DNA from 3 places in the Streptomyces sp. NPDC001027 genome. Region 3 is predicted to be linked to each of the others. Evidence: riboswitches for the same ligand, from Rfam matches in the RefSeq annotation. Region 3 holds a riboswitch; each other region holds the start of a gene.
The links. Region 3 has a riboswitch for cyclic di-AMP ahead of ABT300_RS33110 (M23 family metallopeptidase). Riboswitches for the same ligand answer to the same signal wherever they lie in the genome.

Region 1: linked by a shared signal. The riboswitch ahead of ABT300_RS10000 (transglycosylase family protein) and the one ahead of ABT300_RS33110 (M23 family metallopeptidase) in region 3 are both predicted to bind cyclic di-AMP.
Region 2: linked by a shared signal. The riboswitch ahead of ABT300_RS35030 (M23 family metallopeptidase) and the one ahead of ABT300_RS33110 (M23 family metallopeptidase) in region 3 are both predicted to bind cyclic di-AMP.

What each region holds. Positions count from the first base shown of each region.
Region 1 covers NZ_JBEPBI010000023.1:19,712-23,496, forward strand. The annotation lists gene ABT300_RS09995 (LysM peptidoglycan-binding domain-containing protein) at 1-957, shown strand, start outside; cyclic di-AMP (ydaO/yuaA leader) riboswitch at 1,163-1,343, shown strand; gene ABT300_RS10000 (transglycosylase family protein) at 1,347-2,054, shown strand; gene eno (phosphopyruvate hydratase) at 2,529-3,785, shown strand, end outside.
Region 2 covers NZ_JBEPBI010000223.1:1,454-5,238, forward strand. The annotation lists partial or broken gene ABT300_RS35015 (GNAT family N-acetyltransferase) at 1-385, opposite strand, end outside; gene ABT300_RS35020 (HPr family phosphocarrier protein) at 564-845, shown strand; gene ABT300_RS35025 (GntR family transcriptional regulator) at 970-1,665, opposite strand; gene ABT300_RS35030 (M23 family metallopeptidase) at 1,853-2,608, opposite strand; cyclic di-AMP (ydaO/yuaA leader) riboswitch at 2,623-2,789, opposite strand; gene ABT300_RS35035 (M16 family metallopeptidase) at 3,030-3,785, opposite strand, start outside.
Region 3 covers NZ_JBEPBI010000191.1:6,147-9,931, forward strand. The annotation lists gene ABT300_RS33105 (alpha-galactosidase) at 1-1,358, shown strand, start outside; cyclic di-AMP (ydaO/yuaA leader) riboswitch at 1,663-1,820, shown strand; gene ABT300_RS33110 (M23 family metallopeptidase) at 1,825-2,793, shown strand; gene ABT300_RS33115 (DUF6250 domain-containing protein) at 3,046-3,750, shown strand.

The DNA.
Region 1 (3,785 bases), on a different contig from region 3:
GGTGCGAGCGCCGCGGACGGCACCGTGTGGGACAAGGTGGCGCAGTGCGAGACCGGGGGCTCGTGGAGTGCCGACGGCGCCGGCGGCGAGTCCGGCGGTCTGAGCCTCACCCAGCAGGACTGGAACGCCTACGGCGGACTCGACTACGCGGCGAGCCCCGACCTGGCCAGCCGTAACCAGCAGATCGCCGTGGCCCAGAAGGTGCTCGCGGCGAAGGGCGTCGGCGCGTGGGGCACGTGCGGGCTGACCTCCGGGCTCACCAAGGAGAACGGCGCGCTGGCCGTGGACACCGGAGTGGCGGGCGATTCTTCGGGTTCGTCCGGCTCATCGGGTTTGTCGGACCTGTCGCGAGGGCTGTCGGGTTCTTCGGGCTCCTCGGGTTCTTCGGATTCCGGCGGCGACTCGACCGGCTCCAGCGGTTCGACCGGATCAGCCGGATCGACCGGATCGACGGGATCATCCGCATCGTCCGACTCGTCCGGCGATTCCTTGAGTTCACCCTCTGCGTCGCCTTCATCCCCTTCGTCCCCATCGTCCCCTTCTGCCGCCTCCGGCGACTCCGGCGGGGCCGGCCGTCAGGGCGACCCGCAGGCGGCCGACGGCTCGACCTCGGGGACTCCGGATGCGGACGACTCGGACAAGTCGGTCCAGGATGTGGGTTCCTGGAACCTCGTCGACACCGGCGCACTCGGCTCCGGCCGCCATCGCGGCACCACGGCCGACGAGCCGGCGGCCGAGGGCGCCGACGCCGGGACCGGCGGTGCGTCCACCGCCTCGACGGGGCGGCATGCCGCGGCCGGCTATGTCGTCCAGGAGGGCGACTCCCTCGCCTCCATCGCCGACTCCCTTGGCCTGCACGGCGGATGGCGTGCCCTCTACGCCGAGAACAAGGACGTCATCGGCCCCGACCCGAGCGACATCACCCCCGGTCAGACCCTCGACACAGGGGTCCAATAGGGCGCAAAGCCCAAGAAAAACAGCGGGAGTTCACGTCACGCTTCGCGCCGAATGTCCGATTTGGCGAAAGTGTGGGATGAGTCTCAGAAGCCCTGATCGTCTTTGAAATTCCGCGGATCGCGTGTCTACGGTCGTGACCGCTCGGCAACCCGAGCCCCGGCCGTCGCAACGCCGAATCCTGCCAGCGGCTGCCCGGGAACAGTCGTCGCGTCAAGCGCCGTAGGCAGGAGCGGGGGACCCAGGTAAGTGCCGCACCGGGAAGTCACCGGAGCGGCTTGGGGTGAAGCCACCCCTCCACGGAGCGAGGTCTCCGACGGAGGAGCGGCCGGGCAACTCACTTGGCCCGAACCCGACAGCTCACCTCGCAGGCGTCGGTGAGGGGATCCACCATGCTGTTTTCCGGTAAGGGCAAGCACCGTCGTCCGTCCAAGGCCACCCGCGCCGCCGCTCTCGCCGGTGTCACCGGCGTCGCCATCGCCGCCCCGCTGCTGGCGGCCGGCAACGCCTCCGCCGCCACCGCCTCCGAGTGGGACGCGGTCGCCCAGTGCGAGTCCGGCGGCGACTGGTCCATCAACACCGGCAACGGCTACTACGGCGGCCTGCAGTTCTCGTCCTCCACCTGGGCCGCGTACGGCGGCACGCAGTACGCCTCGCAGGCCAACCAGGCCTCCAAGGCCCAGCAGATAGCCATCGGCGAGAAGGTCCTCGCGGGTCAGGGCAAGGGCGCCTGGCCGGTCTGCGGCAAGGGTCTGTCGGGCGCCTCCTACGACGGCGGCGGCGCCTCCTCGAACTCGGGCTCCTCCAGCTCCTCCGGCTCGTCGGACAGCAGCAGCTCCCGCTCCACCGAGCAGAAGAGCAGCTCCCGCTCCACCGACCGTCCGGCGGCCGCCAAGAAGTCCAAGACGGTCACCACCCCGACCGGCGAGAAGGTCAAGAAGGGCGACGGCGAGTACAAGGTCGTCAAGGGCGACACCCTCAGCTCCATCGCCGAGAAGCACAAGGTCAAGGGCGGCTGGCAGAAGCTGTTCCAGCTGAACAAGGACATCGTCCAGGACGCCGACCTCATCTACCCGGGTCAGCAGCTGCACCTGAAGTGACAGCCGGCTGCCGATGTCGGCGCTGACGTCGATGCCGACGTCGATGCCGACGCCGGCGAAGCCGCAGCGCTCTCCCGGTGAAGGCCGCTGCCCGAGGGCCGCGTGAAGGTCCCCTGCCTCCCCCCACCCCCCACGGGCTCCCCGTCCCGGTGCGTGTTCCCCCGTACGCACCGGGACGGGGTTTTTCTTGCACCCGTCGGGCAGCGCCCGCCCGGCCCTTCGGGCAGCCGCCCGCCCCGCCCCCGCCGACAATCGTCCGCCCGCCCCTGCCGGACGGCCGCCCGCCCGGTTTCGCGCACTGTTTCCGCGGTCTTTCGGACGGCTTTCCCCCGCCGCTTTGTTCCGGACAGGAACAATGTGTACGGTCAGTCCGTCCACGGGACGGTCGGTCGGTGGCCGACGCTCCGCAGACGGTTAGGCTCTAGGCGCAAGGCCACGCGCCGCGCACTTTCAGCGTCACATCCCATGAAGGAGATGCTCGTGCCGTCCATCGACGTCGTCGTAGCCCGGGAAATCCTGGACTCCCGAGGCAACCCCACGGTCGAGGTCGAGGTCGGCCTCGACGACGGCAGCACGGGTCGTGCCGCCGTCCCGTCCGGCGCCTCCACGGGCGCCTTCGAGGCCATCGAGCTGCGCGACGGTGACCCGAACCGCTACCAGGGCAAGGGCGTCGAGAAGGCCGTCCTCGCCGTCATCGAGCAGATCGGCCCGGAGCTCGTCGGCTACGACGCCACCGAGCAGCGCCTGATCGACCAGGCCATGTTCGACCTGGACGCCACCGACAACAAGGGCTCCCTCGGCGCCAACGCGATCCTCGGCGTCTCGCTCGCCGTCGCCCACGCCGCCTCCGAGGCCAGCGACCTCCCGCTCTTCCGCTACCTGGGCGGCCCGAACGCGCACCTGCTGCCCGTTCCGATGATGAACATCCTGAACGGCGGCTCGCACGCCGACTCCAACGTGGACATCCAGGAGTTCATGATCGCCCCGATCGGCGCGGAGTCCTTCTCCGAGGCGCTGCGCTGGGGCGCCGAGGTCTACCACACCCTCAAGAAGGTGCTGAAGACCAAGGGCCTGTCCACCGGCCTCGGCGACGAGGGCGGCTTCGCCCCGAACCTCGAGTCCAACCGCGCCGCGCTCGACCTCATCATCGAGGCCATCCAGCAGGCCGGTTACGTCCCCGGCGAGCAGATCGCGCTCGCGCTCGACGTCGCCGCGTCCGAGTTCTACAAGGACGGCAAGTACGAGTTCGAGGGCAAGTCCCGCTCGGCCGCCGAGATGACCGAGTACTACGAGGAGCTCGTCTCCGCGTACCCGCTCGTCTCCATCGAGGACCCGCTGTACGAGGACGACTGGGCCGGCTGGAAGGTCATCACGGACAAGCTGGGCGACAAGGTCCAGATCGTCGGCGACGACCTCTTCGTCACGAACCCCGAGCGCCTGGCCCGCGGCATCGAGGAGGGCTCCGCCAACGCCCTGCTCGTCAAGGTCAACCAGATCGGCTCGCTGACCGAGACCCTCGACGCCGTCGAGATGGCCCAGCGCAACGGCTTCAAGTGCATGATGTCCCACCGCTCCGGCGAGACCGAGGACGTCACCATCGCCGACCTCGCCGTCGCGGTGAACTGCGGCCAGATCAAGACCGGCGCCCCGGCCCGCTCGGACCGCGTCGCCAAGTACAACCAGCTGCTGCGCATCGAGGAGATCCTCGACGACGCCGCGGTGTACGCCGGC
Region 2 (3,785 bases), on a different contig from region 3:
AGGCCACGCCTCGTCCCTGATGGGCGTCCTGGACGAGGAAGGCCACCTCGGCCTCGTCGGCCGGCGCGGAGGCGGCCATGCCGTCGGCGCCGATGCGGTCGTAGCGCACGGTGGCGATGAACTCGCCGCCGACCGTGGCCGCGAGTCCCACCCGGTCCACGAAGTCGTGGTGCGTGAAGCGGTGGACGTCCTTCGCGGACAGGCGCGGGTAGGGCGCGAAGAAGCGGTAGTACTTCGACTCGTCCGACACCTGCTCGTAGAAGCTGACCAGGCGCTCGGCGTCGTCGACGGTGATCGGGCGGACGCGCGCGGCGCCGCCGTCGCGCAGCACGACGTCGGCCTCCCAGTGGGCGGGGTACTCGTGCCGGTCCGACGCGCTCTGCATGGGGCCCAGACTACGGCTCGCTTCCGACAACGGCGCGAGGCAGTCTGGAGGGCGCACGCCGGGTCGAGGCCGCGATCCGGCGACCGCATGGTGACGGGACACCCAGGGACCGTCCCTCATCCGCGTCACATGTGGAACACTGGTCTAGACAACCTGAGACACCGAAGGGCAGCATCACATGGCTGAGCGCCGCGTCAACGTCGGCTGGGCCGAGGGCCTCCACGCCCGCCCCGCTTCCATCTTCGTCCGGGCCGCCACGGCCGCAGGCATCCCCGTGACGATCGCCAAGGCCGACGGCAACCCCGTCAACGCGGCCTCCATGCTGGCCGTTCTCGGCCTCGGCGCCCAGGGAGGCGAGGAGATCGTCCTCGCCTCCGACGCCGAGGGCGCGGACGCCGCGCTCGACCGGCTGGCGAAGCTGGTCGCCGAAGGCCTCGAGGAACTCCCCGAGACCGTCTGAGCACCGCCGCGTTATGCGGTGAAGGGCTCGTCCGAATTATCGGGCGAGCCCTTCGCATTTCCCGTGCACAGGCAGCAGAAATAATCCCCCTCGAATTACTCCTTCTTTGTATACGGCTCCCGTGTTAATGCCGCAGACCCGTCATGTTTACGGGAGGTTGCGAAGTCCTCACACGATCGGCCCGCTCCGGCCCTTTGGAAAAGCGCAGCCGGTGCGCGAGGGTCGCGCGCTCGGTGTGCAGCGCGGTGACCGCCCGCGCGCGCTCCCCGTCGCCGCGCGTCACCGCGTCGACGATCGCGCCGTGCTCCGCCCAGGACTCCACGGGGTCGGCCGGCGCCTCCACCGCGTACATCCAGGCGATCTTGTGCCGGAGCTGGGTGAGCATCGACGCGAGGGCAGGGCTTCCGGAGGCCTGGGCGAGCGTCTCGTGGAACCAGCCCCCCAAGGAGCGCAGATCCTCGCTGTTGCCCCTCCTGGCCCGCTCCTGACCCAGCCGGACGAGCCCGCGCAGCACCTTCAGATGGGCCTCCGTGCGCCGCTGGGCGGCCCGGGAGGCGCCGAGCGGCTCCAGCAGCAACCGCATCTCCAGCAGGTCGGCCGCCTCCTGCTCGGTGGGCTCCGCCACGCACGCGCCCGCGTGCCGCCGGGTGACGACGAAGCCCTCGGCCTCCAGGGTGCGCAGCGCCTCGCGGACCGGGACGCGCGAGACGCCGTAGCGGCGGGCGAGGAGTTCCTCGGTGAGGCGGCTGCCGCGTTCGTAGACACCCGCGACGATGTCGTCCCGGACGGCCGTGCACACCGAGTGCGCCGGAATTCGCATGACGGACCTCCGCCTTAATCCCCGTGAAACGTCGACGGTTGACGTGTGTTCCGTGACTCTATTGCAATGAGCGGGAATTTCCGACGGGGAGCCGGAATCCAGGGATATTTTTTGGACAGCGGGGCCCCGAAAACGGCGAAAGCCCCGGCCGAGGGGCCGGGGCCGAACGATCTGTCGCCGTCGGGCGTCAGACGTTGACGCCGTGCTTGCGGAGATAGGCGACCGGATCGATGTCCGAGCCGTACTCGGGGGTCGTGCGCGCCTCGAAGTGCAGATGCGCTCCGGTGACGTTGCCGGTCGCGCCGGACAGCCCGATGCGCTGGCCCGGGGTGACCGTCTGGCCCACCGACACCTCGATGGACGACAGGTGACCGTACTGCGTGTACGTCCCGTCGTTCATCTTCATGACGACCTGGTTGCCGTAGGCGCCGCCCCAGCCCGCCTCGACCACGGTGCCGAAGCCGACCGCGTGCACGGTGGTGCCGCTGGCCGCGTGGAAGTCGACGCCGGTGTGGCTGCCGGAGGACCACAGCGAGCTGCTGGCCTGGTAGCCGGTGGAGACGTAGGAGCCGGTGATCGGCGACACGAAGGTGTTGAGAAGCTTGCGCTCGGCCTCACGGGCGGCACGCACGCGTGCCTCGCGCTCCTCCACGGCCTTCTTCGCGGCGGCCTGGCGGGCGGCCTCCTCGAAAGCCGCCTTCTTCTGCGCGGCGACCTGCTCGTCGACCTGGTCGGCGACCGACTCGGCCACGGACTCGCCGGCCGTGACGACCGGGATCAGACCGGTCTGTTCGGGGGTGGGCTCGGCCGCGAAGGCCTGGGTGGAGGCGACGGAGGCCATCACACCGGTACTGGTGAGCGCCGCCACGCCGACCGCGCGAGCGGTGGAACGCTGCATCCGGCTGGGCCGGCGGTGCTTCCCGGTGGCGCAGGTGAACGCCATGAAGTCAGAGGTGTCCTTTCCTTCCCTCTCGCCTACCGGGTTAGCTGACGGGTTCGGAGCAGGAAGGTCTCCTACGGACCCCCTCGTGTGCACGCGGGCGTCCGATTCACCCCAGGGACTTCACAAGTGGGTCCCCGGCTCCCCTGGCTCGCGCCGTACGGGGACTCGGCGATGACTGTCCGGTGCCGCAGCTTGCGGCGCAGTGCCTGACGGACAGCCCGGATGAAGCTAAGCGGCGAAGGGATCAATCCTCAAACGGATCACGGTTTTTGTAGCGCATCCCACAGTGCAGACAGGCCACGTCCACCCCAATTCGGACAAACAGAAGCCCTGGTGACGCTCGGTCGACCAGGGCCTCTGCGCGTGCGTGCCGTTGCCGCCGCGATCCACGGCTACTCGGCTTGTCGGCTCGGCTTGTCGGCTACTCGGCGGACACGACCTTCACCTCGCCGATGCCGAGGGCCTCGACGGGCGCCTTGATCTGGGCCGCGTCGCCCACCAGGACCGTCACCAGACGGTCCACCGGGAAGGCGTTCACGGCCGCCGCGGTGGCCTCCACCGTGCCGGTCGCGGCGAGCTGCTGGTACAGAGTCGCCTGGTAGTCGTCGGGCAGGTGCTGTTCGACCTGGTCGGCCAGCGTGCTCGCGACGGCCGCCGCGGTCTCGTACTTCAGCGGCGCCACCCCGACCAGGTTCTGCACGGCGACGTCGCGCTCGGCGTCGGTCAGCCCCTCGGCGGCGAGGGTGCGCAGCACCTTCCACAGGTCGTCCAGCGCAGGACCGGTGTTCGGGGTGTCGACGGAACCGCTGATGGCGAGCATCGCGGCGCCCGAGCCGTCCGGCGCGGACAAAAGGACCTGCCCGAAGGCGCGAACGCCGTAGGTGTAGCCCTTCTCCTCACGCAGGACGCGGTCCAGACGGGAGGTGAGGGTGCCGCCGAGGCAGTAGGTGCCGAGCACCTGGGCGGGCCACACACGGTCGTGCCGGTCGGCGCCGATCCGGCCGATCAGCAGCTGCGTCTGGACGGCCCCCGGGCGGTCCACGATGACGACCCGGCCGGCGTCGTCGGCGGTCACCGGCGGCACGGGCCGCGGCTCGGCGGCGGAGCCCGTCCAGGCGCCCAGGGTGTCGCCCAGGAGGGCGTCCAGGTCGACGCCGGTGAGGTCGCCGACGACGAC
Region 3 (3,785 bases):
TCACCGGCGGAGCCGGGTACGACGACTCGGGTCTGCTGCGCCTCGCGGCGGGCGAGTCCTTCACCACGCCGGTCTTCGCCGGTCTGTGGAGCGACGGCGGCTTCGGCGGGGCGAGCCGTGCCTGGCACGCCTACCAGCGGGCCCATGTCGTCCCGGACGCCGGGCAGGACCGGCCGGTGCTGTTCAACTCCTGGGAGGCCACCTACTTCGACATCTCCGAGGAGCAGCAGGCGACCCTCGCCCGGCGCGCCGCGGCGATCGGCGTCGAACTCTTCGTGGTGGACGACGGCTGGTTCGGGGCCCGTACCGGCGACCACGCCGGGCTCGGCGACTGGCAGCCCAACCCGGACCGCTTCCCGAACGGGCTGAAGCCCCTCGCCGACTACGTGCGCGCCCTCGGCATGCAGTTCGGCATCTGGGTCGAGCCCGAGATGGTCAACCCGGACAGCGACCTCTACCGGGCGCACCCGGACTGGGTGCAGTTCCAACCGGGACGAAAGCGGACGGAGTTCCGCAATCAGCTCATGCTGAACCTCGCGCGCGAGGACGTCCAGGAGTACCTCTGGGAGCAGCTCGACGGGCTCCTGTCGAGCGCGCCGATCGACTACGTCAAGTGGGACTTCAACCGCTGCTTCACCGACGCGGGCTGGCCGGACGACCCCTATCCGCAACGTCTGTGGGTCGACCACGTACGGGCCCTGTACGCCCTCCTGGACCGGCTGCGGGCGGCCCACCCCGGCGTCGCCTTCGAGTCCTGCTCGGGCGGCGGCGGGCGCGTGGACCTGGGGATCATGAGCCGCACCGACCAGGTGTGGACCTCCGACAACACCGACCCGCTGGACCGGCTCGACATCCAGCACGGCTTCAGTCAGATCCACCCCGCCCGGGTGATGGCCGCGTGGGTCACCGACAGCCCCAACACACAGCTCAACGGGCGGGTCAGCTCGCTGCGCTTCCGGTTCGTCAGCGCCATGGCCGGGGTGCTCGGCGTCGGCGGGGACCTTGCCGAGTGGAGCGAGGAGGAGCTCGCCGAGGCGCGCCGGTGGGTGGACCTCTACAAGGACGTCCGGACGCTCGTGCAGCAGGGCGACCTGTACCGGCTGCGGCCGCCGGGGGCCGGCCTGAGCGCCGTCCAGTACGTGCTCGGCGACGAGACGGTCGTCCTGGCCTGGCTCCAGGCCCAGCGGTTCGGGGAGCCCGTCCCGGCGCTGCGGCTGCGCGGACTCGACCCGACGGCGTCGTACGAATGCCGTGAAACGGGAGAAGTGCACCGAGGGGCGGTGCTCCTGCACCACGGGCTGCGGACCGGACTGCGGGGCGATCTCGATGCGACGGTTATCCGCCTGCGTCGCATCTGAGGTTTCTGTCCGAATTGGATTCTTCGTGATAACTCGCTCTGGAATAAAGAAAGCTGGAGCAACGTCACGTGAGCAGCGTCATATCCGTGACCGTACGTCGCCCGTCATGTTCACGTAATTCATGTGGATTTACCGGGTGCTTGACCCAATAGGGCTGTTTTGATTCACGGAGGGTGACCGGGAATTCTCGCGGCGGATCAAGAGAAACGCCGTGGCGGTGCAACCTTTGCTTGTCCCTGTGCGTCCCGGTCGCTTACGTTCCACACCAATCCGGACGGACGCCCAATCCTGCCGCCGCCCGGAATCCGCACACCCACCCGTACCCGGCAGGAGCGGGGGACCCACAGGCACGACCGCCTGTTCCGGTCCCGGAACAGGCTCGGGGTAAAGCCGCGTCCCGACGCGGCCGGACATCTCCAGTCCGCACCCGACAGCTCACCTCGCAGGCGCCGGAGAGGAATTCGTCATGCCCGCGAAGGGTAAGCACCGTCGTCCCAAGGCCCAGCGCCTCACCCGTTCCATAGCCGCCGCCGGTACCGGCGGGGCCGCGCTCGCCCTTCCGCTCATGGCCGCCTCCGGCGCCCACGCGGCCACTCCCGAGTCCGCGTCCCAGGCCGTCTCGCAGGCGGTCGCGCAGACCGTCTCCCAGAAGTCCGCGCAGGCCGCCCCGGCGGCCCGCAAGACCGCCGCCGTCACGACCTACACCGTGCGCTCCGGCGACTGCCTCTCGAAGATCGCGACCGAGCAGCACGTCAGCGGCGGCTGGAAGAAGCTGTACCAGGACAACCGCGAGGCCGTCGGCACCGACCCCTCGCTGATCCACCCGGGCCTCGAGCTGTCGATCGGCGGGAAGGCCTCCGTCGGCGCACCCAAGTCGTCCGGGTCCTCGTCGCCCTCGTCGTCCTCCGCGGACTCCTCCTCGAAGTCGTCGCAGCCCTCGCAGCCCTCGAAGCCTTCGACGTCCACGTCGTCGTCCGCCGCCTCCACCGCGAAGACCGCGGCCCAGGCCGCCGAGAGCAGCACCGCCGACTTCACCCTGCCCGTGTCCGGCGCCACCGTCGGCACGCCGTACCACCAGTCGGGCAGCATGTGGTCCAGCGGCTACCACACCGGCGTCGACTTCGTCGTCCCGACCGGCACCCCGCTCAAGGCCGTCGGCGCGGGCACCGTCGTCTCCGCCGGCTGGGGAGGCGCCTACGGCAACCAGGTCGTCATCAAGCTGAACGACGGCTACTACGCCCAGTACGGCCACCTGTCCCAGCTCTCCGTCTCGGCCGGCCAGACGGTCGGCGTGGGCCAGCAGGTCGGACTCTCCGGCGCGACGGGCAACGTGACCGGACCGCACCTGCACTTCGAGATCCGCACCACGCCCGACTACGGCTCGGACGTCGACCCGCTCGCCTACCTCCGCTCCCACGGCGTCTCCGTCGGCTGATCCCCGCCGGCGACCCGCCCGACGCGCAGCCGAAGGCCGGACCCCGATCGCAAGATCCGGGGGCCGGCCTTCGGCGTGTCCGGTCGCGGTGTCGACAGGTGACGCCGGGACCGGAGAAAGTGGTCCGGTCAGATGGCAAGCGCTTTCATCGGCGGCCTCGGACCCGGTGGGACGCCGACCAGGCGTCGGCCCGGGAACAGCCGCTCGCGAAGCCGCCCCGCCGCCCCGGTCCGACCGAAGGAGACGCATCCCGTGACGACGACGCGCAGAGCATTAGGCGCACTCGCCGCCTCCGCCGCCCTGGCGGCGCTCGCCCCCTCGGCGACGGCGAGCGCCGCGCCCCGCCGCCGGCTCCTCGCCCACGACGACTTCCGGCACGGGCTCGGCCGGTGGGCCGTCGAACGGGAACAGGGCGGTACGGTCACCGCCTCCCGCGGGAGCCTCGAGATCGACGTGCCCGCCGGCGCGACCGTCTGGTTCAGGCGGCGGCTGGAGGGGCCGTACGTCATCGAGTACGTCGCCACGCCCGTCTCCGCGGGCGGACCCAACGACCGCGTCTCCGACCTCAACAACTTCTGGAACGCCGTCGACGTGCGCTCCCCGGACGATCTCTTCGCCACCCCGCGCGGCGGCGCCCTCGCGGAGTACGACCACCTGAGGACGTACTACGTCGGCTACGGCGCCAACGGCAACACCACGACCAGGCTGCGCCGTTACGTGGGCGAGCCGGGCGTGCGCCCGCTGCTGTACGACTACACCGAGCCGCTGCTCGTCGCGAACCGGCCGCACCACGTGCGGATCGTCTCCGACGGCCCCGTCGTCCGCTGGTGGAACAACGGGCGGCTGGTCTTCGACCACACCGACCCGGAGCCGTACACGGGCGGCCACTTCGCCTTCCGCACCACCTGGAGCCACTTCCGCATCAACGACTTCCGCGTGTGGGCGCCTATTCCCTGATGGGCAAACTCTTTACGAGTGGCCTTTCTCACCGA